2 regions of the Pseudovibrio sp. W64 genome follow, and region 2 is predicted to be linked to the other one. Evidence: predicted binding sites of a transcription regulator. Region 2 holds the regulator's gene; the other holds the start of a gene.
The links. The regulator LexA, encoded in region 2, represses DNA repair genes until DNA is damaged. The targets are predictions, from matches to a motif close to TGTTCNNNNTGTGTTCNG.

Region 1 (14,321 bases), on a different contig from region 2:
TTTACGATAGGGCTTGTTCCACTCATATCCGTTTTCATGCATAGAATACAGAATACGGCGGTGAACCGGCTTCAAACCATCACGAACATCGGGAAGCGCACGGCTCACAATCACGCTCATTGCGTAATCGAGATAGCTGCGCTTCATTTCATCTGTGATAGAGACGGGCCGAATGTCGCTGGGTAGGCCACCTGGTGGTGTACTTAAGTCCTGATCTGCCAAGGATTATTCTCATCAATTTTAAGTCAGAATTCTTAGCCTTTATAGCCGATTCAAACCGCAGAACCAAACGCCACAAGCCCTGAAAAGACACCTAATAACAACTACCTTACCCCACGGCCTCATCGACCACTGGTTACTAGGCCTTTCTACACAGTTTCGTTGCTCAAAAGCATCGCTCTTCCTCATAAAAATACTAAGCTATACGCAGGCAGTGCAAAATCCTATCAAACTCTTGCCAAATACAACATTGTCTGGTAGCGCCCTCTCAAGAACCGCAGAAATGCGGGTAAAAGCGCCCAACGATGGGCTAAACCACATACAAGGTAAAGCGCAATGCTCATTGAGTTCCTCATCAATGCATTTGCCATGCTGTTTGTCACCATCGACCCGATTGGTCTGGCACCAATTTTTCTGGCCGTAACCGCCGGGGCAAGCAGTGTTGAGCGCCGTCAGATCGCGATTAAAGCCATAGTCATTTCTGGCATCACGCTCCTGGCATTTTTCTTTGCCGGACGCCAGCTTCTGGAAGTTCTCGGCATCTCTCAAGCTGCATTTAAGGTTGCAGGCGGCCTTCTGCTCTTCATCATTGCAACTGAGATGGTGTTCGAACATCGCCAAAAGCGTAAAGCTGAAAGTGCGGAAAAGGTTGTCGAACAGGAAGACCTGTCCCAGACAGCAGTGTTCCCGCTGGCAATTCCGCTCATTGCAGGTCCGGCAACTATCTCTGCAATCATCCTGCTCGCCGGTCAGGCACCAGGCTTTGCTGGCCAGATGAGCCTGATCGCAGTCCTTCTGTCTGTGCTCGCACTCAGCTTCTTCGTGTTTCTGCTGGCAGCACGCATCGATAAACTGCTCGGCTCAACAGTCCAGCTCATCATCACCCGTCTTTTTGGTGTGATCCTCGCAGCGCTGTCCGTTCAGTTCGTTGCAGACGGCATCTTCTCGTTAATCGAGATGCATTCATAATTCAGGTGAGCGCCCATACCTCTTGTGGGCGCTCTTCTCTCCAAATGAGTTAAAGCTTGCAGTCCCAAATCCCCTTCGTAAAGTCACCTTGTATTTTACGGAGGATTCGAATGGCTGCCCACGGCTCAAAAAAAGTGATTTTCGCCGCCCTTGCTGGCAACACACTCATTTCAATCACCAAATTTGCTGCCGCAGCCTATACCGGGTCTGCCGCAATGCTATCCGAAGGCATTCACTCGCTCGTTGACACAGGAAACCAGGGCCTCCTGCTGCTTGGCATGAAGCGCGCTGAAAAACCTGCAGATGAAAAACACCCGTTCGGATACGGCTCAGAAATTTACTTCTGGGCATTTGTCGTCGCCATCATGATTTTCGCCGTTGGTGCAGGGATTTCGCTCTACGAAGGCATTCAGAAAATTCTCAATCCTCACCCGATTGAATCTGCCCTGATCGCTTACATCGTCCTTGGACTCGCAATCATTTTTGAAGGCTGGGCCTGGATGGTCGCCTACAAAGAGTTCAAAAAAACCAAAGGCAAGCGCCCTTTCCTTGCCGCTGTGCGCGACAGCAAAGACCCAACAGTTTTCACTGTACTTTTCGAAGATACAGCCGCAATGCTTGGCCTGCTCGTAGCATTTGCCGGCATCTACGGCGCTCAAGCTTTGGGCATTGCATGGCTGGACGGAGCAGCCTCTGTCGTAATTGGCCTCATCCTCGCAGGCACAGCATTTGTACTGGCGCTGGAGACGAAAGGCCTCCTCATCGGCGAAAGCGCTTCTGACGAACTTGTTGCCTCCGTACGAGAAATTCTACAAGCACCAGCAGCCGTCAAAGGCGTGAATGAGATTCGCACGCTACACCTGGGTCCAAATGATGTCCTTCTCGCAGCCTCATTGGATTTCGAAGACGCCCTGACAGCAGGCGCAGTTGAAGAAGTCATCTTCTCGCTGGAAGACACAATCAAACGGGCGCAGCCACTGATCGGACGCGTATTCCTTGAAGTTCAGGCTGCACGCGATCATCAGATTCTTGAGGGCGAGTAGTTTATCCGCCTAGTGACACACAGATTAGCCCCTTAAGAAGCTTACATACTAAGAATTTTGGAGCAGACAATGACCATACTTGTAACAGGCGGCTGCGGATATATTGGAAGCCACATGACGTGGTGTCTTCACGACGCAGGAGAGGATTTTGTCGTCATAGACAACCTGTCCACGGGCTTCGATTGGGCCATCCCGCAAAGCACCAAGCTTTACGAAGGCGAAATCACAGACCTTAATCTGCTCCAGACAATCTTCCGCAACCACGACATCTCTGCGGTCATTCACTTCGCGGGCTCAATTATCGTCCCAGAATCCGTCTCTAACCCATTGAAATATTATGAGAATAACACAGCAGCCTCACGCGCATTAATTGAAGCCTGTGTGAAGAGTGGCATCAAGCATTTCATCTTCTCATCAACCGCAGCGGTTTATGGTGATCCAGAAGTTATTCCAGTTTCTGAAGACACCCCTCTAACCCCCTTAAGCCCTTACGGCACCTCAAAGTTGATGACAGAACTTATGCTGCGCGATACGGCCGCCGCCCACGAGTTCAAATACACGGCTCTACGCTATTTTAATGTGGCAGGCGCTGATCCGGAAGGTCGCACTGGCCAGTCCACCAAGAATGCGACACATCTGATCAAAGTGGCCTGCGAAGCTGCCCTCGGTAAGCGTACCCATCTCGGCATTTTTGGCGATGATTTCGACACACCAGATGGGACTGGAGTGCGCGATTACATCCACGTTTCCGACCTCGCAAGCGCACATTACCTCGCCCTAAAACGCCTGCGCGATGGCGGAGATAGCATTATCATGAACGCAGGCTACGGTGACGGCTACTCAGTCCTTCAGGTCATCGACGCTGTGAAAGCCGTATCAGACGTTAATTTTGAGGTGAAAAAAGAGCCGCGCCGTGCTGGCGACTCTCCAAAAGTTGTCGCAGACAACTTCAGAATCATGAGCAATCTGGAATGGAAGCCTCGCTTTGATGATCTGCCAACAATCGTAAAGCATGCGCTGGATTGGGAGAAAAAGCTCCAATTCAAAAACAGTCTTTAGACGCTATTGCGCCGGCTGAACTCCTCAGTCGGCACACTTTTCTGCGAAGCACTAAACGCTTCATCTATGGGATACGGATAACACGATCTCCGGGCTGAATACCCAATTCAGCCGCGCGCCCAGCCACCACCTCTAAAACATATTGAGCAGGCAAACCGGAAGGGATAATCTCCTCCGAGTACGGCACTGTGTTCGCAGCAATACTTTTAACTTTATAATCAGACCCGATGAAAATGATATCGAGCGAAGTCGGCGTATTCTTCATCCAAAAGTACTGAAGACCCGACTGCGGGAAAATGAACAGCATCCCCTGATCAGCTGTCAGATCCGTTCGGCCCATCAAGCCTTGAGCCCTGTCATCAGGCGTTTCAGCGACCTGAACTTGGAACTCATGCGTTCCATTGACACTACGCACTTCAAGAATTTCAGTTCTCATACCCGCAGCAACCGTCGATGTCATACCCAGCAAAACAAAAATGAAAGCAATTCGAAGAACCGTCATATAGCCCTAAACCTCGTTTTCTTTAGCTTTGAGCCAAAGAAAAACCCTTGGCAAGTCACCAAGGGCTTAAAACTAGCAAATCTCAGGAATGTGATCTGAAAATGGTAAGACTCTCGTCAGTGCGATGCCGGAATGTGAGTACCACTCCCGACAGGCCGAACTTCCGCAGCCATCTTGCCTTTCGGCCCATCACCAAAGCGCACCTGCACCTTTTGCCCAGGCCGCAACTCAGTAATACCGAAACGACGTAGCGTTTCCATATGAATGAAGATATCTTCCGTGCCTTCGCCGCGCGTCAGGAAACCAAAGCCCTTGACCCGGTTAAACCATTTTACTTCCGCGTCGATAAAGCTACCCTCTGGCGTCACCTGCACGTGCGTCCGAGACGGTGGCAGCTGAGAAGGATGAACCGCATAACTCTCATCCATGGAAAGAATGCGCATCGCCTGCAATCCGCGCGGACGATTAAGCACCTCGCAAACAACACGCGCGCCTTCATACGCCGTCTGATAGCCGTCCCTGCGCAAGCATGTAACATGCAACAAGACGTCAGGCAGATCGTCTTCCGGCTCTACAAAACCATAGCCTTTACCAATATCAAACCACTTGATTGTTCCTGCCACTTGAAGAACATCTAAGGCTGTATCGTCAACCAGGTCCTCGACAGAGCCTAACTGAGGCGCCGTTTTTACCACCATGATGAATGCCCCGAAATTTGCCGCATCTGAAATGTAACGCTCGATCAAAACCGAACACCACTTGATTCCACAAAAAGAATATCATTACGCCCGACGGCAAAAAGGTAAAAAATTAACAAAGAGCTAAATGATCCCCCATTGATTTGGTTAGTGTTGTCCTATCAACACCATTTACCTGAAGTTTGGAGGGGGTATAGCTAACACTACTGAAGATTTTATCCCATGAATCCCCGCGTTACTTTCAAAGTCTCCGCTTGTCATCAGATACACACTATTGCGGAGCATACCTTGCATATTCAGAATTCAGAAATACTAGGCACCCTTCCCTCCTAGCTTTTTTCGCGCTAGCTTCGGCCAACTTCAACCTCTGCTGGTTCCCACTTCATAGAGCCAATCCCATAAAAGAAAGAGTTCGACATGCGTTATCTACACACCATGGTCCGCGTTAAAGATCTTGATGAATCCCTGAAGTTTTATTGCAGTATCTTTGGGCTGGAAGAAGTTCGCCGTCACGAAAGCGAAGCTGGCCGCTTCACGCTTGTCTTCCTGGCTGCGCCTGAAGACAAAGAAAGCTTCAGCGCATCTTCCGCACCAGCACTCGAGCTAACATACAACTGGGATCCGGAAGAGTACGCCGGAGGTCGCAACTTCGGCCACCTCGCTTATGAAGTCGACAATATCTATGAGACCTGCGAAAAGCTTCAAGCCTCTGGGATCACAATCAACCGACCACCACGCGACGGCCGTATGGCATTCATTGTTTCTCCAGATGGAATTTCCATTGAGCTTTTGCAAAAAGGTGAAAGCCTTGAACCAGCTGAGCCATGGCTCTCCATGGGCAACACCGGCAGCTGGTAATTTCAGCACAAGTATTTCAGCGCCTCAATTTCAATTGAGGCGCTGAAATCTAACAATAATTAAGAAAAGAATAGACCAAATCCATATTTGTGGATTGTTTGAATTATAAAATTTTAAGCACTAGACAATATCCTACTGAAAACTTATAAGCCACCTCACAGCGCGCCACATTGCGCAAATGCTGTAGTGTGCGCCCATCGTCTAGCGGTTAGGACGCCGCCCTTTCACGGCGGAAACAGGGGTTCGATTCCCCTTGGGCGTACCAATTCTCTCCTTTAATTTATTTGTTTTGCTAGCATCGCATCTTTATGCGCTGTTTCTCTATTATTTTGAGAGCAAGCACTGACGACACATCTCTGCAAACAAGCTCTCCAATCCCCATAGCTGCAACCAATCCATTTAAGCCCGAGTAAAGTCGCAAGGTAAGACCCTTACCCGCATCACCCTCTGATCAGGACCTCACGCCGGAACACAAAAAAGCCCGGTCGTGAACCTGCGCTCACTCCGGGCCATCTTGAATTACATGCTTGGCTTAGAACGGAATTTCGTCGTCCATTCCACCGCCGAAGCCGCCAGATGGTGCTTGGCCACCACCGCCGCCACCGCCGAAGCCGCCGCCCTGATTGCTGGAGCCACCACCACCAAAGCCACCGCCCTGGTCGTATCCGCCGCCACCGCCGCCGCTGCCGCCGAAGCCTCCGGACTGGCCACCCTGGCCGCCTGCACCACCGCCTTCGCCGCGACCATCAAGCATAGTCAGCGTAGAGTTGAAGCCCTGCAGAACAATCTCGGTGGAGTATTTATCCTGGCCGCTCTGGTCCTGCCATTTGCGAGTTTGCAACTGACCTTCGATGTAAACCTTGGAGCCTTTGCGCAGGAATTGCTCGGCAACCTTTGCAAGACCTTCATTAAACACAACAACACGGTGCCATTCGGTCCGCTCACGGCGCTCGCCGCTGTTACGGTCACGCCAGCTCTCCGAAGTAGCGATACGCAAGTTGACGATCGGACGACCGTCCTGCGTACGGCGAATTTCCGGATCTGCGCCCAAATTTCCAACCAAAATGACTTTATTGACGCTACCGGCCATTGAATTACTCCTAAGTCTGAACCCACCCAAAGTTTAAGCGAGTTAAGTTGGCAAGTAACCTATGCTCCGCGCTCTACAATTCAAACAGACTTTCTCAAACCCGCGGTGGTTGTCCACATTTCCTAGGCTTTCAGTCGGAATATCAGGCGCCCGCAAGCAAGGCTCTCTGCTCGTTCTATTTTTGTTCCGATACAATGCCTTGCAAAACTGCCAAGTTCAACTCTCAATTTTTCTAAAAGACAAATTTACGAGAGCAAACTCAAAAAGGCTTGCTCCTTAAAATTGTTCCGTTTATGTTCCACCTGATTTCCAGCGCTCATTCTCCTGCATTTTGAGGATCGCGCCCAGACCTGTTTTGCTTTTTATATGCGAACTCGGTATCCGTGATAAAGGACAGTTCCATGGCGAAGTCGCCAACACATGACACACAAAATACTCCCGCGCGCGCAGACCTTATGAAGCAGATCACTGTACGTGGCGCTCGCGAACATAACTTGAAGAATGTGGACCTGGATCTTCCACGAGACAGCCTGATCGTCATGACAGGCCTGTCCGGCTCAGGCAAATCCTCTCTTGCCTTCGATACGATTTACGCTGAAGGGCAGCGCCGCTACGTTGAAAGCCTGAGCGCTTACGCCCGCCAGTTCCTTGAAATGATGCAGAAACCGGACGTAGATCAGATCGACGGCCTGTCACCTGCAATCTCCATTGAACAGAAAACAACCTCCAAAAACCCACGTTCCACAGTCGGCACAGTCACAGAAATCTATGACTACATGCGCCTTCTGTTCGCGCGCGTAGGCATTCCATACTCTCCGGCAACGGGCCTTCCAATTGAAAGTCAGACCGTCTCCCAAATGGTAGACCGTATTCTGACATTAGAAGAAGGAACCCGCCTTTACCTGCTGGCACCAATCGTGCGTGGCCGCAAAGGTGAGTATAGAAAAGAACTCGCTGAGCTCATGAAAAAGGGCTTCCAGCGCGTAAAAGTTGACGGCGAGTATTATGAAATCGCCGATGCGCCCGCTCTGGATAAGAAGTTCAAACACGATATTGATGTCGTTGTTGACCGTATCGTTGTGCGCGAAGATATGGCTGGCCGCCTGGCAGATTCTCTGGAAACCGCACTAGAGCTGGCTGAAGGCCTCGCTACTGTTGAGTTTGCAGATCAGCAGGATGAAAAAGGCAAAGCAAAGCAGCTCATTTTCTCTGAAAAGTTCGCTTGCCCGGTCTCCGGCTTCACCATCCCGGAGATTGAACCGCGTCTGTTCTCGTTCAACAACCCGTTTGGCGCATGCCCGACTTGCGATGGTCTCGGCACAAAACTGGCGTTTGAAGCCGAACTCGTTGTACCGGACCAAACCCTGTCCCTTCGAGGCGGCGCGATCCTGCCATGGTCAAAAACCGGCTCAACCTCTCCTTATTACACGCAAACACTGGAAGCATTGGCCAAGCATCATAAGCAGCCAATGACCAAAGCCTGGAAAGACCTTCCGGAAGACTTCCGCAATGCGGTGCTATTCGGAACCGGCAACACAAAAGTGCAGTTTGTTTATGATGACGGCACCCGCTCTTACAAAACCGAAAAGCCATTCGAAGGCGTTGTCGGCAACATCGAGCGGCGCTGGCGTGAAACAGATTCTCAGATGGTGCGCGATGAGCTCTCACGCTACCAATCCGACCATGCTTGCGATGCTTGTAAAGGCTACCGCCTCAAGCCTGAGGCTCTTTGCGTCAAAATAGCAGATCGCCATATAGGCGAGATCACAGCCCTTTCCATCAAAACCGCACATGACTGGTTCTCCAGCATTGATGAAAAGCTCTCCGATAAACAAAACGAAATCGCATATCGCATCCTCAAGGAAATCCGTGAGCGCTTGAAGTTCCTCAACGATGTTGGTCTGGAATACCTTTCCATGGACCGCTCTTCCGGAACCTTGTCTGGTGGTGAGAGCCAACGTATTCGCCTGGCCTCCCAGATCGGTTCCGGCCTGACCGGTGTGCTTTACGTTCTGGATGAACCATCAATCGGCCTGCATCAGCGCGACAATGCCCGCCTTCTGGAAACCCTGAAACACCTGCGCAACCTGGGCAACACAGTCATTGTGGTAGAACACGACGAAGATGCCGTCCTCACCGCGGATTACGTGGTAGATGTGGGTCCGGGCGCAGGCATCCACGGCGGACAGGTTGTTGCCAAAGGCACTCCAGATGAAGTGATGGCCAATCCGGCCTCCCTCACCGGCAAGTATCTTTCCGGCAAAATGAGCATTCCGCAACCAGATGAGCCGCGCAAGATTGACAAGAACCGTCAGATCAAGGTGTTCGGCGCACGCGGCAACAACCTCAAAGACGTGAATGCAACCATCCCGCTTGGCACATTTACCTGCGTAACCGGCGTATCTGGTGGCGGCAAATCCACATTCCTGATCGATACTGTCTACAAGGCAACCGCTCGTCGCCTCAATGGCGCACGCGACAACCCTGCTCCGCATGACCGGATTGAAGGCCTGGAGCGTCTGGACAAAGTCATCGACATTGATCAGTCCCCTATTGGCAGAACGCCGCGTTCCAACCCGGCAACCTACACAGGCGCCTTCACTCCAATCCGGGAGTGGTTTGCAGGCATGCCGGAAGCGAAAACGCGCGGCTACGCGCCAGGCCGCTTCTCCTTCAACGTAAAAGGCGGACGCTGCGAAGCCTGTCAGGGTGACGGTGTTATCAAGATCGAGATGCACTTCCTACCTGATGTGTATGTCACCTGTGATGTTTGTAAGGGCAAGCGCTACAATCGCGAGACACTGGAAGTTCAGTTCAAGGGCAAATCCATTGCAGATGTACTGGACATGACCGTTGAAGAAGCAGCAAGCTTCTTCTCTGCCGTGCCATCCATCCGCGACAAAATGGAAACCCTCGCCCGTGTGGGCCTCGGCTACATCAAGGTCGGCCAGCAGGCGACCACATTGTCCGGCGGTGAAGCACAACGTGTGAAACTGGCAAAGGAACTTTCCAAACGCTCAACTGGCCGTACGCTCTATATTCTGGACGAACCAACAACCGGTCTCCATTTCCACGATGTCGCCAAGCTGCTCGATGTCCTTCATGAGCTGGTCGATCAGGGCAACACAGTCCTCGTGATCGAACACAATCTGGAAGTGATCAGAACCGCAGACTGGATCCTTGACCTTGGCCCTGAAGGCGGGGACGGCGGCGGAACCATCGTCGCAACCGGCCGCCCAGAGGATGTGGCAGAGGTACCAGAGAGCTATACGGGACACTTCCTCAAGGAATTGTTTGAAAGGCGAAGCGCCAACAAGCTGGACGCCGCAGAATAAAAACCAAATGACCGGGCTCTGTCCCGGTCATTTTTTTGCAAAGACCACCACCCCAACAGTCTCTTTCCGCGAAAACAACACAAAATACCAACTGGCGCCGAGCCTCTGCAAACCCCACCCAAAGCCGGCGACACATTGAGATATGATTAAGTTTTCAGCACCAACTGCCTAAAAACAGCACTCCCAGCCCTTCAGGTATGCAGATTTGTGCCGCAAATCACAAAATTACCGCACTGCACAATCGTTAATTTTAGCATTTATGTCGTTTTGAAGAATGGTAGCGCCATCATTTGCCATAATGCCATGCATTTTTAGCATATCGGACATGCGAAATGATGTGATGCACAATTGGAAAGTCTTTTGTATAAACCAACTCAAGGCCGCTGAGGAACTCCTCCCAATTAAACCTCGGCAGCCTAACATACAATCCTCAGGCAGCACCTCCTCCCAAGCTGCTTGATGGTTCTAAACAGAGATTTCCTCCCAGTTCTCTGTTTACTAGCTTCGCCCGTCGTTCCTCCCATCGACGGGCGTTAGCTGTTTTAAGGGCCTATTTTCCTCAAAACTGCCTATCGTCCTCAGTAAAGCAATCACACAAAAGAAAAGCGCACCAGCCTCGCTGATACGCTCTCCAAATCATCACTGCTTTACGCACATCACTGCGCAACTCTCATCACCAGATCACCTGCCTGATGGGTTTTCCAAATCAGCGCTGGTCATATTCAGCCACTTAGTCATATGCAGAATATCCGGCGGCTTGCCATTACTCAGGCGCCAGCTGTCTACCACCCATGGAATTTCAGTCGTTGTATCCACCACAACAGCTGAAGCATGCGGATACTTACCATCAAGGAAGAAACCACGAGAGGCAGGCCGCGCCGCACGGTGGTATTTGAGCCAACCCTGAGAACCCGCATAAACCAGCAGGCTTGTCGTGTTGGTCGCCTCGTCAATGCAATCCATCTGCCCTTTAACGTTGCCATTACCCATATCCAGCCCACCAATATCATTGGATGACCCAACCACAGGCCCAACACGATTTTCTTGCCACTGCACCGCTTTGGAAATTGCAGCGCGTTCTGCCTCAGGGCTTCGATGCCCTCGCTTCAAAATCGTGCGTAATCGCTGTTTGTCTTTCTGGCTAAACGTCACAGCCGTGCGATATTCGCAGCCGAAACCATGACAGATGTACAGTGTGTCACCTTTGTTTTCGATGCCACCCATCTGAGTATACCAGGTACTTGGCTTTCTATTAATTTGACTCATGCACGCAGTTAGCCCAATTGCGCCAACTGCAATCACGAAGGCCTGAGAAATTTTCTTCAGTTTCTTATTTGAAAAATACATGTGTTTTTGTGAATCACTTTGCACAACCATGGAAGATTGATGGCCTAAATGATTGAACTGAGCAAGTTCAGAGGCTAAGCAATTCGCAAGCGATAAACACTTAGGCTTCATCAGACGCTTTGGCGCAACAGAAGCCCAGTCGATTGGATAGGAAATGACGAAGCAGCCCATACACGTGGTTGGCGGCGGCCTGGCAGGCTCCGAAGCAGCATGGCAGATCGCAGAAAAAGGCCTGAAGGTCGTTCTGCACGAAATGCGCCCAACACGTGAGACCGATGCACACAAAACAGATGGCCTTGCAGAACTGGTGTGCTCCAACTCATTCCGTTCTGACGATGCCGAAAACAATGCCGTTGGCCTGCTTCATGCTGAGCTGCGTGCCGCTGGCTCCCTGATCATGAGATGCGCAGATGCCAACAAAGTGCCTGCTGGCGGCGCACTGGCCGTGGACCGCGATGGATTTTCCCAAGCTGTACAAGCCGCGCTGGAAGGCCACGAGAACGTAGAGATCCTCCGCGAAGAAGTGACTGAAATTCCATCAGCAGAAAGCGGTCAGGTCATTCTTGCAACCGGCCCGCTCACATCTCCAGCTCTTTCCGAGCAGATCCTGCAAGCAACCGGCGAAGACTCCCTCGCCTTTTTTGATGCGATTGCACCGATCATCCACACTGAATCCATCAATATGGACAAGGCATGGTTTCAGTCTCGCTACGACAAAGTCGGCCCGGGCGGTACGGGTAAAGATTACATCAACTGCCCAATGGATAAAGAGCAATACGAAGCCTTTATCGATGCACTGATCGGTGGCGAAAAGACCTCTTTCAAGGAATGGGAAGAAAACACGCCTTACTTTGATGGCTGCCTGCCAATTGAAGTGATGGCAGAACGTGGCCGCGAAACTCTGCGCCACGGCCCAATGAAACCAATGGGCCTGACCAATGCCCATCAGCCAGACATCAAGGCCTACGCTGTGGTGCAGCTGCGTCAGGACAATGCCCTTGGCACGCTTTACAACATGGTTGGTTTTCAGACCAAACTGAAGTACGGCGCACAGGCAGAAATTCTCCGCATGATCCCGGGTCTGGAAGAAGCTCAGTTTGCCCGCCTCGGCGGCCTGCACCGCAACACCTTCCTCAATTCACCGCGTCTTCTCGATGATCAAATGCGCCTCAAAGCTCTACCACACGTGCGTTTCGCAGGTCAGATCACCGGCTGTGAAGGTTATGTGGAATCCACCGCTGTTGGATGTTTGACAGGTCTGTTTGCAGCTCATCAGGCACTTGGAACCGACATCGCACCTCCGCCAGTCACAACTGCATGCGGTGCAATCGTCAACCATATCACGGGCGGTCACATCGATCGCGAAGATGGCTCCGGCCCGCGTTCCTTCCAGCCAATGAACATCAACTTCGGCCTCCTGCCTCCTCTGGACGAAATGCCGAAGCATCCGGAAGGCAAGCGCCTGCGCGGCAAAGAAAAGACCCGCCTTAAAAAGCAGGTTATGGCCAAGCGTGGTCTGGATGACTTTAAAGCATGGGTCGCGAACGTCTAACGCGTACGCAGCATGCTATTAGAGACAGGAAAGGCCGGAAACTCCGGCCTTTTTCTATTTCCGCGAAAGTTTGGTGAGGCGACGAGATGTCCGCCACATATGCCAGACACGGCGCATATGCGGCGCCCCACCGCAAACCTGCAGCGGCTCAAAACTATCTTTGTCCGCCTCATTGAAGAACAGCTCCACCTGAAACACGGGCAAAAACGCAGGCAGCACAGACGGGTCAATCCCTTCCAGTGCACTCTCACAATCATCAAGATGCTTTTTGCTCAGCTCCACCATTTCTTCAAAAGCCGCCCAGACAGCATCATTTGAACGGTTCCCTCGCAAGGCATTGGCATCCACACCGTGTCGTTCCATCACATCTTTGGGAAGGAACTGCTGGTGCCGCGAAGCCTGCCACGCAAGCGTCTGCATCAAGCCAGAGAGCGCATACGCCACACCACCATGCCCGCTGGCATCAGAAAGCTGGCGATCAGCTGGTTTTCCGCTCAATATCATAGAGGCCAGCAAAACCACTGTAGAGCTGGTCTCCCCGCAATACCCTTCCAGATCATTGATGGTTGGCATTGGATCGGAATAAAGATCAAACCGGCGCGCAGAAATCAGGTTGAGGAACGGCTCTCTTGGCAGTTTATGATGCTCAATCGTCTCAATGATCGCCTGCGCAACCGGGTTGTGCATCACATCGCCATGATCAGTTCCACTCAGCGCATCATGCCACCATTGCAGGCGAATTTCTCCGGGCATCGGCTCATTGACCAGTTCTCGGATACGCGCAATCTCACAGGCAAAGGCGTAAAGGGCAATCAAACTCGGACGCGCAATAATCGGAGCATACAATGTGCTCAGGTAACGCTCGTAGGAGAAGCGTTTTACGAAATCATTACAGTGGTCATAGGCCTGGCTCATAGCTGGGTTCCACGCTTCTTCTTAAACGTCTTCAACTGCAATAAACACGGCTGCAACAGCGCGGTCTTCACCAAGAAGCACATTGTATGTGCGCACAGCAGCACCAGTGGACATGCTATCGACCATGATGCCCCTCTCACGAAACGGCCCCTTACGAGACTCCGGAAATGGCTTCAACTCGTCACCAGCACCAATCAACAGCACTTCAATGTCGTCAGACTCTGCAAGGATTTGCGCCAGTGCTTCATCCGTAACTTCATCAAAGCTGGTAGGCGACCAGCCATAAACGCCAGACGGCACACACATCAGCGATCCACGATGAGACATATCGGCAAATCGAAAGCCGCCATTTCCGTAGGCGTCGATTTGAACCATACTTGGATAATGCGCATCCCGCACTTCCAAAGGCTCTCCACGTTTTCCCATAGTGTCCTCCAATGGCTATTTTCGCCCAGTATACGCGCAAATTGATAGCCTCTGTTTAATTACACGCGAAAGAATGTCCAATAGAAAATGGGGCTGACCACAACTGTGGTCAGCCCCATCTAAAACACTAGCTGTTTCCGTTGGTTAAGCAGATTTTGCCGGAGATGTTTCGTCGTCTTTCTTGTCAAACACGCTGGTGCGAAGCTTCATGAGCATCAGCAGCGGAGAAGCAAGGAAGATAGAAGAATAAGTCCCGATCACGATACCGAAGATCATCGCCAGCACGAAGGACTGGATCACTTCACCGC
Region 2 (14,321 bases):
TGATGCGTCAGGAAGATGTGGAAACCGCAACCAAAGCTTTGCTTAAACGCTAAAAATCAACTGCTTGGCAAAAGCAGACACCTGAACAAACTGTGTCCAGAGGCAAGAAAATGTCAGAACTTTCTCCAAAACTCACTCACTTAGATGACAGCGGTGCGGCTCATATGGTCGACATTTCGGAGAAAGAGGTTACCTCACGCATTGCCCGTGCAGGCGGTCAGGTAAAAATGCAGCCTGAGACTCTGAACATGATCCTTTCAGGCAACGCCAAGAAAGGCGACGTACTTGCAACAGCGCGCATCGCTGGCATCATGGCTGCAAAGCGCACACACGAGCTGATCCCTCTCTGCCATCCTCTGGCGCTTTCCAAGGTTCAGGTGGACTTCACACCCAACCCTGAGCTGCCAGGAATTGAGATCGAAGTCTTCGCAAAAGTGTCAGGCCAGACTGGCATCGAGATGGAAGCACTTACAGCCGCCTCCGTTGCCTGCCTGACAATTTACGACATGGCAAAAGCCGTTGACCGTTCTATGGAGATCGGTGAAATCCGGTTGCTGGAGAAGAAGGGCGGCAAGTCCGGTCACTATCTGGCTGAGGAGGATAACTCCCAATGAGCTTGATCAGTATTGAAGAAGCGCTGGACCGCCTCCTGAAAGATGTGAAGCCAACCAACACCGAGCAGCTTCCACTACTTGAAGCTGGAAAACGCATTCTGGCAGAAGATGTTGCCGCAACACGAACGCAGCCTCCATTTTCCGCCTCAGCGATGGATGGATATGCCGTCAAAGCTGCTGATACGGTCGATCCAGAGACTGCCTTGAAAGTTATTGGAGAAATTGCTGCCGGGCATAACTTCGATGGCACGCTGCAAGCCGGAGAAGCTCTGCGCATCTTTACAGGTGCACCTGTTCCAGCAGGCGTCGACGCAATTTTGATGCAGGAAAACGCTCGCCGTGACGGGGATAACCTGTTTTGCGAGGAAGCCGTTTCTATTGGTAAGTTCATCCGCCCAGCAGGCCTCGACTTCAAAGAAGGCCAGACCCTCCTGAAGGCGGGCGCACCACTCGGCTTCCGTGAATTGTCTCTTGCAGGCGCCATGAACCACGCAACCTTGCCAGTGCGCAAAAAGCCAGTCGTTGCGATCCTCGCAAATGGTGATGAACTCGTCGAGCCAGGTCAGATACCAGGTCCGAATCAAATCATAGCGTCCAATCAGGTCGGCATCGCAGAATTCGTCAGAAACTGTGGCGGAACGCCAATGATGCTGGGCATTGCACCAGACCAGCCTGAGGAAATCACGGCACGCGTGAAACAGGCTATTGAAGCAAAAGCCGATGTACTGGTGACACTCGGCGGTGCCTCTGTGGGCGACCACGATCTCATTCAGGACGTACTGGGCGCTGAAGGCATGGAGCTAGGCTTCTGGCGCATCGCCATGCGCCCGGGCAAGCCCCTCATGGCCGGAGCCCTTGGCCCCATGAAAGTCCTCGGCCTTCCTGGCAATCCAGTCTCCAGCCTTGTATGCGCACTCCTCTTCCTTGGCCCGCTTCTGGATAAGATGCTAGGCCGCACGGTCTCTGTGACAAATCAAGGCGTTACCAAAGCCACATTGGCAACTGATTTGCCTGCAAATGATATGCGCCAGGACTACCTGCGCGCTAGCCTGAGTACAGATGAACACGGAGATCTGATAGCAACGCCGTTTGGCAAACAGGACTCTTCCATGCTTGCCTTGCTGACAAAAGCAGATGCCCTGATCATTCGCCCACCACACGCACCAGCTGCAAAGGCAGGTGAAAAAGTGGAGCTGCTCAAGCTACGCTAAATCCAGTCATCAGGAGTGGGCAACCCCTGCCCACTCACCCACCAGAAACCAAATCCCCCAGTTCTAGCAGGGCTTAACCTCAACAAACCCATTGCAGAACACAATGAGAACAGGTAGAGTACGTTCGTGTTTTGTCCTTCCAATCGCAGAAGTTGAAGTCTTTTAGCTTCTTGGAATTACAAAACCGCGATTGGTCAGGAATGGCCGCTCACTTTCAATCAGCGCCTTAGGAGCGAACGGGGATAAAAGATGCTTACACAGAAGCAACACGAGCTTTTGATGTTCATCCATCAACGCTTGAAGGAAGCCGGTGTTCCGCCCTCCTTCGATGAGATGAAGGACGCGCTGGACCTCCGTTCCAAATCCGGCATTCACCGGCTGATCACAGCTCTGGAAGAGCGCGGCTTCATTCGCCGCTTGCCGAACAGAGCTCGTGCACTTGAAATCCTCAAACTGCCAGACTCCATTTCTCCGGGCCTGAAGCCTGCCGCCAAGGAAAAAGGCTTTGCACCTGAGGTGATTGAGGGCTCCCTGAGCAAGAAAGTAGCAACGCCGCCACCTCCACGCGCCACATCACCAGACGAAGTGCCAACGCTGGAAATCCCGGTCATGGGCCGCATTGCTGCAGGCGTCCCAATCGAAGCAATCCAGACACAAAGCCATACCATCGCAATGCCTGCTGATCTGATGGGTCGCGGCGAGCATTATGCGCTGGAAGTCAAAGGCGATTCCATGATCGATGCCGGTATCTTCGATGGAGATACCGTGTTGATCAAACGTGGTGACACGGCTGATAACGGCGAGATTGTTGTGGCGCTGATTGATGAAGAAGAAGCAACCTTGAAGCGCCTGCGCAAAAAAGGCGCCTCAGTCGCGCTGGAAGCGGCCAACCCCGCCTACGAAACTCGCATCTTCGGCCCGGGCCGCGTCCACGTGCAAGGCAAGATGATTGCGCTCTTCCGCCGCTATTAAATCATTGGTTGCCTGAGGCAATTTCGGATTCCAAGGCCTGCGCTGAGCATCATATGCCCAGCGCACTTTTTTTATTCTTTCCCCGCCCTCAGCACCAACAGAAAGCCAGATGTAAGCTGAACCGCGCTCTCCGAAAACCTTCTGGTCAATAACCAGCTCAGCCCGGCAAGCCGGAGGCGCCTGAACCTGCGTGATGACGATGGTGGCAAGATGGCAGTCAGCCTCCAAAACATCAGCCACTTTGGACTGTGCCAACAGGATCGGCGCAGAGCTTATCCTCCCTCCCTCTGCAGGCTGCTGAGGGAATATCTCAATCACACAGCCGCGATCATCACAGGACCGATCTGAAGCCCTCACCTTGTGTTGCTTGAACGAACCCGCCGAAACTCCACCAGCGCGCAACAGGCTGTCAGCAGCAAACGACATACGTGAGGACGTCAGTCGAAACGCACCATCCTGCCCATAATAAGCAATGTGCTTGCCCGCATCCGCAATCATCAGATCAGGCGCCTTGCCACCGGCAAACATCAGGACACTCACCGTAAATGCCGGAAGTGAAAGCCATTTCAGGCGCAGCGGCATCACACACAGTACGACAATCGCTAGGATCACGAGCAGATACCCTGGAGCACTGGAAACCCCGAGACTGGTCAGCCCCTCACTGAGTGAGCTCACCCAGTAAGCAGCTTTCAGCACCAGCGCCAACCCAGCCTCCATCCCTTGCAGAAAGAACGCATCCGCACCAAACGGGATCGCCAACAGACTCAATAACCCAAGGGGCATAACCACAAAAGTCACCAATGGCATAGCAAGAATATTCCCCAGAACTCCATAAGGCGCAACCTGCTCAAAATGCATCGCCGCAACTGGCCCCGTGGCAGCACCTGCAATCAACGAGGTCAACGCACAAGCTAGAATCCACTTTAAGATTACACGACTAATCCTATGAAACCATGAGGTATTCCGTCTTCGCGAACTATCTCGATTACCGAGCAACCAATCCTTCCCAAGCATATAGGCTGAGAGCAAGGCGAGCACTGCAATGAAGGACATCTGAAACCCGGGAGCCAGAACCTCCTCCGGCCTCAGGCTTAAAAGCACAAGGCAAGCCAGCGCCAGACCACGCAGACTGAAGGCCCGCCGACCAAGCAGACCCGCGCATAAAATCATCGCCGCCATCAAAAAAGCCCGCTGCGTTGCCACAGAAGCTCCTGACAAACCAAGATAAACAATCGCCGCAATCAGTGCTGCCACGCTGGCATAAACGTGAATATGTCCTTTCAGCGCAAGCGACTGGCTGAGGGATAGGATCAGGCGGGCACCAAGGAAGACCAGAGAGGTCACAAGTCCCATATGCATGCCGGAGATAGCGAGCACATGAGCAAGCCCTGCATTGCGCAAGGCATCCTTGTCAGCGGTGGCAAGATAGTCTCGCTTGCCCACCAGAAGTGCAACAGCAAACGCACTTTCCGGGCTGTTATCCAACACCCGCCGGATCCGCTGTGCTATCCCACTGCGCACACGCTCTATCCCTTGCAGAAAACTTGTGCCCTCTACCTGTGCCACAACAACCGGTTTGGAAAGCGCATAGCCGACCGCACCAATCCCACTGAAAAACGCAGTTCGGGCAAAGTCATACCCACCGGGGCGCACCGCACCTCCCGGCGGCAACAACCGAGCCTTCAGCTGCATCCTGTCCCCCATCACGGGTGCCTCTTTCATCCCCTTGATGCTAATCCGGATGCGATAAGAAAGAAGAGTTACGCCCTTCTGCGAAAGTGTTGTCACATCTGCAAAAATGACGGAGTAAGCCCCTTTGCCAGAATGCTTCACTCCAGCAACCACACCCTCCACTTTGCGTGTAACCGGGCGCTCCAGCGGGTCACCGCGCGCATACTCCACGCGCAAATCAGCAAGGAAGAACCCGGCAGTAAAGAACAAAAGCGCGGTCAGCCCAACCGTTAACCGCCCGATCTTCCAACGACGAAAAGCGAATACTCCCAATAAGATAAAAGGAGTTCCGCTTAAAACACTGTAAGGCTCGGCGGGGAGTGAGAAATAAACCAGCACACCAGCTAAATGGCAAAGCGCATACCAGAGGATGCCATGCCCCTTGTTCCAATCCTGCACGAGCGCAGAGCGGGCATAAGTCATGACAGCTGACCAATCCGGCCTCAGCACGAAACCCAGCAGCTTACGTGCCCTTTGAAGCACATCACGAAGACTAAGGCGCTGTTTCTCTTCAGCAAAACGCATGCTTGCGTTGCTATGTGCGTTTTTTGCGTTGACTTGCGTTTTTGTGCGTTGCTGTGTAGTTCGCCCAGCAAGCGCCGTATCGGTCTCAAACGGCGCAGAAGAAAACTTATCCTCCTCAAGGCAAAGCTCACCTATTCTGGGAGCACAGCCACCAGATTGCGTCTTGTCTGAGGATGATTGCCCCTCGCGCACCCTTAAGTCCCTTTCTGCCACTTGGGAACTTTTCAATGCTATGGTACACAGCCCGCAGAGGTACGGCGCCCCGCCGTAATTACCCCAAACTATTCGAAGTAACTTGAAACTTTTCCGGAACACCTATGACTAAACCTGTTGTGACGCGCTTCGCGCCTTCTCCTACTGGCTACCTGCATATTGGCGGCGCCCGTACAGCCCTGTTCAACTGGCTTCTGGCAAAACACAGCGACGGTAAAATGCTGCTGCGCATTGAAGACACCGATCGCTCCCGCTCCACTGAGGAAGCCGTAGATGCGCTGCTGGACGGTCTGTCCTGGCTGGGCATGGACTGGGACGGCGAGCCGATCTCCCAGTATGGCCGCGTTGACCGCCACCGCGAAGTTGCTGAGCAGATGGTCAAGGACGGCACTGCGTACTACTGCTACTGCTCCCCGGAAGAAGTGAACGAGATGCGCGAGAAGGCCCGCGCAGAAGGTCGCCCGCCGCGCTATGACGGCACCTGGCGTGATCGTGACCCATCTGAAGCACCAGAAGGCATCGCCCCTGCCATTCGCCTGAAAGCACCGCTTGAAGGTGACACCATCGTGGAAGATCAGGTTCAGGGCACCGTCAAGTTCGCCAACAAGGATCTGGACGACCTGATCCTCGTGCGTTCTGATGGCAACCCAACCTACATGCTGGCCGTTGTGGTAGACGATCACGACATGGGCGTCACCCACATCGTTCGTGGCGATGACCACCTGACCAACGCAGCACGCCAGTCCCTGATCTACAAGGCTCTGAACTGGGATGTCCCGGTCATGGCGCACATTCCGCTGATCTACGGACCAGATGGCGCAAAGCTCTCCAAGCGCCACGGCGCAGTAGGTGCAGAAGCGTACCGGGCTATGGGCTACTTGCCATCCGCCATGCGCAACTATCTGGCACGCCTCGGCTGGTCCCACGGCGATGACGAGATCTTTTCTACCGATCAGATGATCGAGTGGTTTGGTCTGGACGCTGTCGGCAAATCCCCGTCCCGTTTCGACTTCAAGAAGCTGGAAAACCTGAACGCTCACTACATGCGCTCAGAAAGCGATGAGGAGCTGCTCGGTCACTTCCTCACCTATCTGATGGACGTGGAAGGCGGCGCAGACGTCATGGCGTGGATTGCAGGCGATGGAAACCAGGACAAACTGGTTGAAGCTCTGCCTGGCCTGAAAGAGCGTGCAAAGACCCTTGTCGAACTGCAGGAATCTGCTCGTTACCTCTGGGTTCAGCGTCCGCTGGATCTGGATGCAAAGGCTGAAAAGATCCTCTCTGACGAGGCACGTGCTGTTCTTGGCAAGGTTCTGGTTGCTCTGGAAGCACTGGACGAGTGGACCGTGGAGAGCACCGAGACTGCCGTTAAGGCAGTTGCTGAAGCAGAAGAGCTGAAACTCGGCAAAGTTGCTCAGCCATTGCGCGCTGCACTCACTGGTCGTGGCACATCCCCAGGCATCTTTGACGTGCTCAAAGTGCTCGGAAAAGACGAATCTTGCGCACGCATTCGTGATCTTTCAGCTTAATTCGCTGAATTCTAAAAGAAACTACCGCTGCAAATACTAGTCATTCGTAGCGGTAGTTACACTTATAGCTAAAAGCATTGGTTGCGGGCGCTTGCCCCATCGCGGCAAATGATATAGGCAGTTCCACGACAACACTCTCCTCCGGGCGGAAACGTCAGATCATGCAGTGTATTCATTTGTACACAAATGAAGCAAGTCGCATGAGGAGATACAAAATGGGGGTTGCCTGATATGAGCGACAAAACAGCGAAACTGACTATTGGAGACAACAGCTGGGACTTTAACGTCCACTCTGGCTCCATGGGCCCTGATGTTCTGGACATCGGTTCGCTTTATAAGCAAACTGATCACTTCACACTGGACCCTGGTTTCACATCAACTGCCTCATGCGAATCCAAGATCACTTACATCGACGGTGACGCAGGCGTTCTGCTTTACCGCGGTTACCCGATTGAACAGCTCGCCGAACACGGCGACTTTTTGGAAAGCTGCTATCTGCTGCTGTACGGCGAACTGCCAACACGCGCAGAGAAGGACGATTTTGTTCATCGTGTAACTTATCACACCATGATCCATGATCAGATGAGCTCTTTCTTCAAGGGTTATCGTCGTGACGCCCACCCAATGGCAGTCATGACCGGTACCGTTGGAGCTCTCTCTTCCTTCTATCATGACAGCACCGACATCTCTGATCCACACCTGCGCATGGTTGCATCCCTGCGCATGATCGCAAAGATGCCGACCATTGCTGCAATGGCCTACAAATACCACGTTGGCCAGCCATTCGTTTACCCAAGAAACGATCTGGACTACGCATCCAACTTCCTGCACATGTGCTTCGCAGTTCCATGTGAGGAATATAAAGTAAATCCGGTTCTGGCACGTGCCATGGACCGTATCTTCATCCTGCACGCTGACCACGAGCAGAATGCTTCCACATCCACCGTACGTCTTGCTGGTTCTTCAGGCGCAAACCCATTTGCATGTATTGCAGCTGGTATTGCATGTCTGTGGGGTCCATCTCATGGCGGTGCGAATGAGGCAGCTCTGAACATGCTCTCCGAAATCGGTTCTGTTGACCGTATTCCTGAGTATGTAGCACGTGCAAAAGACAAGAATGATCCGTTCCGCCTCATGGGCTTCGGTCACCGCGTCTACAAAAACTACGACCCACGCGCGCGCATCATGCAGAAAACCTGTCATGAAGTGCTTGCAGAGCTGGGCCACCAGGACGATCCGCTTCTTGAAGTGGCAATGGAACTGGAAAAAGTTGCTCTCACCGATCCTTACTTCGTTGAGAAGAAGCTTTATCCAAACATTGACTTCTACTCCGGCATCACCCTGCGTGCTCTGGGCTTCCCAACCACCATGTTCACCGTGCTCTTCGCACTGGCTCGTACAGTAGGTTGGATCGCACAGTGGAAGGAAATGATTGAAGATCCTTCCCAGCGTATCGGTCGTCCACGCCAGCTGTACACCGGCTATTCCGAGCGTGATTATCAGCCAATCGACCAGCGCCGCTAAGAACATTCTCCGAAAAACGGATACCGGTTTTCGGGAAGTGTAGCAAAGCTGCTTGAGCTGATAGACAGACTTAGAAAAAGGAGGCATTTTGCCTCCTTTTTATTTGAATAGCGCCCATTGCGTTCAACACACGCAAACCATGAGGCGGCTTAATCCTGTTCATGCCTCACCACATCCCTATCCTTGATGTTTGACCAAGTGCCCGGCACTACCACTGGCATCAGAAAAGGATGTATTGATGCGTCTTGCCCCCCTCCCTGTTTTTGCAGCTTTCACGCTCCTCTCTGCTGGTCTGGCAAGCTATTCCTTAGCAAACACCGACACCACACAAGCCTCCAGAGACGTTGTCTTTTCAAACCTGAGCATGCAGGACGGCACATCAGACAATTCCATCTGCGTTGAGCGATATGGTGACGGGTATACAGTCTCCCCCTCCAAGGAAGCCCCTAAGCGCACCTACATCAGCGATAAAGGGCACACGGTAACGCTGGTCGATACAAACGAGATCCTGGGACACGGCATTTTTGCAGAGCACGACCGGTTTATGATGACGTTTCCCGGCAATAAAGAGGAAGAGATCGAGGTCACTCAGTTCGTAACCGGCCTGATTGGCGGAGACCATTACAGCGGCGTATTCACAGACGGCACATGCACCGGCAAGGTCTTTGTTGGCCCGCTGAAACTCCAGTAAAGCCCGCTCACCACCGTTCCGTTGAACTGACACAGACAGAGCCAGATAATCTGAGAGGTTCCCCAAACCGAAATGGTCCGGTGCAAAAGGCACGTCCGGTTCATCGTCCAACAGCATTTCGCAGCCGCACCAATCCTGACCGTTCAGGTACAAGAGATGGGACGCAACAGGTTTAAAACGAGAGAAAGCATGCGAGTTAAAAAGCTGAAGCAGTCCGGTGTTGTTCTCCTCATCACCTTTGGACTGCTAGGGCCAGCCAGCAGTCAGATCGTCAATCGCGTCAATAAGGCCAATCCGTTTTCCGACATGAAGCGCGCGCTTCCAACACGGCAAGTCTTAATTGACAACCTGACAGTCCTGACTGATGCCGTGGGAATTGAGTTTTGCGAGGGACGTTATGGCAAAGGCGGCACCATTTTTCCTGACCAAAACGGGAAACAAGGGCAGTTTATCAGCAAGTTGAACGACAAAGTCTCCCTCTACGATCGCAGTGAGTGGCGTCAGGATGGCATTTATGCAGAACACTCAAAACTGCTGATCACCTTCCACAATGCCCCGGACGTAGAGGTCGAGGTGACTGCCTTCATCACCGGCTTCGTCAACTCCAAGATGTTCAGCGGCGTCTTCTCTGATGGCGTCTGTAGCGGGCACTTCTCCATCGTAGCCGCCAATTGATCCCGCAAAACGCTGCTTCGAGAAATTGATTAAATCCGGACAATCGCGCGAAACACATTCTTCATCCTAAAGAAAATCAAATTGAACCCAGAGCATTTACATTAACGCAGCAGGACTATTCTTTGCGGGTCGTAAGGCCTGAACAGCAACGAGTGGAAGCTCCCCATGAAGAAGATTTTCTGTGCAGCAACAAGCCTCAGTCCTGTCGCCGACAGATCCGGGACGAGAGGTCAGGCACAGCAGGTTTGAAATGGGAGTAGACATGCGCCTTACAAAACTGAAACAGTCCGGTGTAGCTCTCATCCTCACCATTGGGATGCTGGGGCAAGCCAATGCTCAGATCACCCACCGCGACAACCGGGGCAATCCCTTCACAGACCTGAAACGCCTGTCTGTATCACGGCAAATCGCCATCCAGAACCTGACAGTCCTGACAGATGCAGTTGGGGTCGAGTTCTGTAAAGAGCGCTATGGCAACGGATACACTGTCTACCCCGATCCAAACGGACGGCGCGGACAATTTGTCAGCGACAAAGGACACAAATTCTCCCTCTACGCCCGCAGTGAGCTTCGCGGTGACGGCATTTATGCCGAACACTCACAAGTCCTCATCACCTTCCCCAATGATCCAGATGAAGAAGTCGAGAACACCCAGTTCATAACCGGCTTCGTGAACTCAAAAATCTTCACCGGCGTCTTCTCAGATGGCATCTGCTCCGGAAGGTTCTCTGTCGTCGGCGTCAAATGATCATTTCTGGACAGGCGCAGTTGCCTCAGTCAGCTCAAAACATTTACTGACAGAACTCTCGTTGGTCTTATAGGTGCGAAAGCCAACCGCCTCATAATAACCCAACCCCTCCGGGTTGGAGGCACCAATCGTGGCATCAATCTTCTCAAGACCGGCTTGTCTGGCAGCATCAAGCGTTGCAGCAAACAAGGCCCGCCCGACACCGCGGCGCCCAGCACTCGGGCGCACATGGGTGCCGATCATGCCCCAACCCGGCGTCACACCATAAGTGTTGCCCTCTGATGCCCGTTTCAGGATCTGCAGCCCAAGCAGGGTCCCATCCACATCTTCAACCACAGAACAGCGGACTTTATCTGCATGAGCAATATAGTGAGAGGTCACATAGGCCTCATCACTCGGCAAACTGCGCTTTCCCAACGCAGCAAGTTCCTGCAAAAAACTGCTGATTTCTTCAACATCGGCCAGAACCGCGTCTCTGACTTTCATAAAAACCTCAAAATCTGTAGCTGACCTGCACACTCATTCTCAAAACAAACACGACAGGCGAAAACCCACGATGCATCAATGCAATGAAGAGCATAGCCTATCACAAGCCCCGGATTTTCCAGCCCCTGCACTGCGTAAATCTTCAGTTTTCACGGATGTTTATGCGTAGTGCATTAGAAACTGGCTAAATCCAGCAGTATCCCCAAAACCCATTCTTCATCCTAAAGAAAATCGAAGCTCAGCAAAAACATCTACGTTAACGCAGCAGGACTACTCTTTGCGCGGTTTTAAGCCTGAAAATAACAAGTGGTGGCACCCATGAAGAAATTTCTCTGTGCAGCAGCAAGCCTTGGCGCAATTGCCTATATCAGCAGCACGGCTCTGGCAGACGATCACAGTCTGGGCAATGACAATGAATCCGTCACATTCTCCGAGCTGACATTGGCAGACGGCACGCCAGACGACGGCACCTGCGCAAAACGCTACGGAACAGGTTACAAAACCGCAGACCATCCCGACACATCTTCACCAAACGCTCAAAAGACGACGACAGAAGGCCACGACATCATCATCTCCTCCACCGGAGGCACCATTGGGGATGGCATCCTGTCCATCGAAAATGAATACGAGATCATCTTCCCCAATGACGAACACAAAGAAACAATTGATGTGAAGATGTTCGCAACCGGCCTGATTGGCAGCGGAACAGCCTCAGGCGTGTTCTCGGATGGCACGTGCCGCGGCAAGGTCACCATTCAATCGGCCCAGCAGTAGGACCCGAGCCCGATGAAAGCCGCCCTTTGCACAGTGATATCCCTGACAGCCCTGACGCTCACAAGCATCAATGCAGACGCGATGAGCCTGCGATTGGGGCGCGGCGACAAGTTTTCCGCATTCACCGACCCGTCACTGGTGGACGGAAGTCCGGACAACGGGATCTGCACAAGGCGCTACGGGAAGGGCTTTACTGTAAAAGCACACCCCGGCTCCCTCCCTGAACAGCGGGAATTCAACACTTATGAAGGGCACATTATCAAGATGACCCATGTAGGTGGCAGCTTGGGAGATGGCGTATATTCGCTGGAAAATGAATACTTCTTCACCTTCCCCGATGACACCGAAGCTAAACCTATCAAATTTCAACTGATAGCAACCGGCCTCATTGGAGACAGACAAGCTTCCGGAGTTTTTTCTGACAAAATATGCCGCGGCACCGTACAGATCATGCTCGTAAAGAATACAGCAGCACAATGATACAACACTGCACCATACCACTCAATAAAACGGGACGGATAGAACAATGAAACCATTCCTCCTGACTTCCGCCTGCATTCTGGCTATGACCATTGCCAGCACATCAGCACAGGCCCTCACACAACGATTAGGCCCCGGCAACAGAACAATCACCTTCTCTGAATTGTCCATGACCGATGGAAGCCCTGATGATGGCACCTGTGAAAAGCGCTATGGCACCGACTTCACAACGCAAAGTAATCCAGATTCAGCAAGCAACCCACTCAAGCGGACAACCAAAGAAGGACATAACATCGAAGTCATTGCACTCGGCGGAAACGTAAGCGAAGGTATCTTCTCCATCGAGAACCAATATGAAATCATCTTCCCCGATGATGAAACCAAAACACCTGTAGATGTGGAACTGGCAGCAACAGGATTGATCGGCAGCCAGGAAGCCTCCGGTGTCTTTTCCGACGGTACGTGTAGAGGCGTCATTCAGGTCAAAGTGGTCAGCAACTAAGCCACCATATAAAAAGGCCTGAAGATCCCTTCAGGCCTTTAAACTCATAGCTTAAAGCATCACTTTAAGCGCAACGCCAAATGACTCTTGGTTTTCAAAGAGCTACACCCATTTAATGAATCACTTTCAAAAGCACCTAAGCTGAAACTCCAGCCGTTTCCAAAATGATCCGGGCAGCCTTGCCTGCCTGGCTTTCCCCTTCAGGCAAACGCATCTTTTCATCAATACGAGAGAACGCGTCCAGCTGCGCCCGCCGCTCTGGACTATCAGACAGCAGCGCAAGTACGGCCTGACTAAGCACTTCAGGGGCCGCTTCGTCTTCAATATATTCCTTGATGCTGTGATCTCCAAGCACAAGGTTGGGCAGCACAATGGTGTCCACCGCAACAATCTTGACGAACCGGTTGATCTGCTTCAGGCGGCGGAAGAACCAGTCCAGCTTGTAAGCTATGACCATAGGCACACCAGCAATCGCCAGCTCCAAAGACACAGTACCGCTGGCCGCAAGCGCTGCATTTGCCTGTCGCAATGCCGCAAACTTTTCCGCTTCACCCGTCACAATACGCGGCTGCACCTTCCAGGAAGCCACACCATCGCGAATGCGCTGTTCCTGATGAGGCACTGCTGGAATGATCACATCCACATCTGGGTCTTGTGCGCAAACCAGCTCAACAGCCTGACCAAACGGCTCCAGCAACCGCGAAACCTCACTGGTACGCGAGCCAGGAAGCACCACCAACTGCTTTCTGCCTGTCCCGAGCTCTGCGCGCTCCCCCGGAGCAGGCCGCAAATCCGCAAGCCGTTCAATCAACGGATGTCCCACATAATCACAGGGCGGTCCACCAAGGCGCTTGTGGGCCTCAGGCTCAAACGGCAACAGAGCAAGCAGCTGATCCACATAAACGGCCATCTTCTTCGCACGTCCCGGACGCCACGCCCACACAGACGGGCTCACATAGTCCACCACCCGAATATGAGGCGCTTTTTTGCGCACGCGCTTTGCCACATTGTGAGTGAAATCCGGAGAGTCGATGATCAGCAGTAAATCAGGTTGCTCGGCAATAACCGCATCAACAGTTTGATGTACACGGCGAATAATTGTCGGCAAACGTTCCAGCACCGCCGTAATGCCCATCACAGCAATATCATGCAGCGGAAAGATCGACTGCACACCTTGAGCCGCCATGCGCTCACCGCCCAGACCACAGACCTGAAGACGATCGCCAATTGAGGCGCGCAAGGCTTTTATGACTTCGGCACCCAGCTGATCGCCAGACTCCTCACCAACAACAAAGAAAACCTTGAAGGGTTTGACAGCTTCCAATTCGCTCATACCTCAGCGCTCACCAGCTTCAAAGTCTTCATCACGTGCGCAGCCATAAAGGAAAACACCCAGCTCATCGCAAAGGCGCTCAACCTCATCACGATGAGCAACCAGCACACGCCCAGCCTCAACACACACGCCTTTTAATTGCGCGTCAAAAGCTTTCTGTATGGTTTCCGGTCCAACGGTCGGCATATCAAGACGAAGGTCCTGCTGAGGCTTAGAACACTTTACAAGCACACCCGCAGCCCCCTTGGACCGGACACGGCCATTTGCACGCAAGCCAGCAACTCGCTCAAGCATGGCATCCGTGCCTTCAGCC

Region 1: the regulator LexA is predicted to act here: its motif matches at 6,610-6,627, upstream of uvrA (excinuclease ABC subunit UvrA).

What each region holds. Positions count from the first base shown of each region.
Region 1 is NZ_LMCI01000031.1:115,144-129,464, forward strand. It holds gene gyrA (DNA gyrase subunit A) at 1-222, opposite strand, end outside; gene PsW64_RS13920 (MarC family protein) at 556-1,188, shown strand; gene PsW64_RS13925 (cation diffusion facilitator family transporter) at 1,299-2,231, shown strand; gene galE (UDP-glucose 4-epimerase GalE) at 2,301-3,290, shown strand; gene PsW64_RS13935 (DUF192 domain-containing protein) at 3,355-3,792, opposite strand; gene PsW64_RS13940 (cold-shock protein) at 3,909-4,490, opposite strand; gene gloA (lactoylglutathione lyase) at 4,908-5,348, shown strand; tRNA gene PsW64_RS13950 (tRNA-Glu) at 5,539-5,613, shown strand; gene PsW64_RS13955 (single-stranded DNA-binding protein) at 5,881-6,438, opposite strand; gene uvrA (excinuclease ABC subunit UvrA) at 6,840-9,773, shown strand; gene PsW64_RS13970 (hypothetical protein) at 10,455-11,039, opposite strand; gene trmFO (methylenetetrahydrofolate--tRNA-(uracil(54)-C(5))-methyltransferase (FADH(2)-oxidizing) TrmFO) at 11,275-12,672, shown strand; gene PsW64_RS13980 (phytoene/squalene synthase family protein) at 12,727-13,587, opposite strand; gene PsW64_RS13985 (Mth938-like domain-containing protein) at 13,609-14,013, opposite strand; gene secF (protein translocase subunit SecF) at 14,158-14,321, opposite strand, start outside.
Region 2 is NZ_LMCI01000043.1:22,895-37,215, forward strand. It holds gene trpC (indole-3-glycerol phosphate synthase TrpC) at 1-53, shown strand, start outside; gene moaC (cyclic pyranopterin monophosphate synthase MoaC) at 111-614, shown strand; gene PsW64_RS24100 (molybdopterin molybdotransferase MoeA) at 611-1,825, shown strand; gene lexA (transcriptional repressor LexA) at 2,075-2,797, shown strand; gene PsW64_RS24110 (ComEC/Rec2 family competence protein) at 2,693-5,245, opposite strand; gene gltX (glutamate--tRNA ligase) at 5,371-6,795, shown strand; gene gltA (citrate synthase) at 7,027-8,319, shown strand; gene PsW64_RS24125 (hypothetical protein) at 8,558-9,010, shown strand; gene PsW64_RS24130 (hypothetical protein) at 9,200-9,685, shown strand; gene PsW64_RS24135 (hypothetical protein) at 9,948-10,433, shown strand; gene PsW64_RS24140 (GNAT family N-acetyltransferase) at 10,434-10,919, opposite strand; gene PsW64_RS24145 (hypothetical protein) at 11,238-11,693, shown strand; gene PsW64_RS24150 (hypothetical protein) at 11,706-12,173, shown strand; gene PsW64_RS24155 (hypothetical protein) at 12,220-12,675, shown strand; gene lpxB (lipid-A-disaccharide synthase) at 12,812-14,008, opposite strand; gene PsW64_RS24165 (LpxI family protein) at 14,012-14,321, opposite strand, start outside.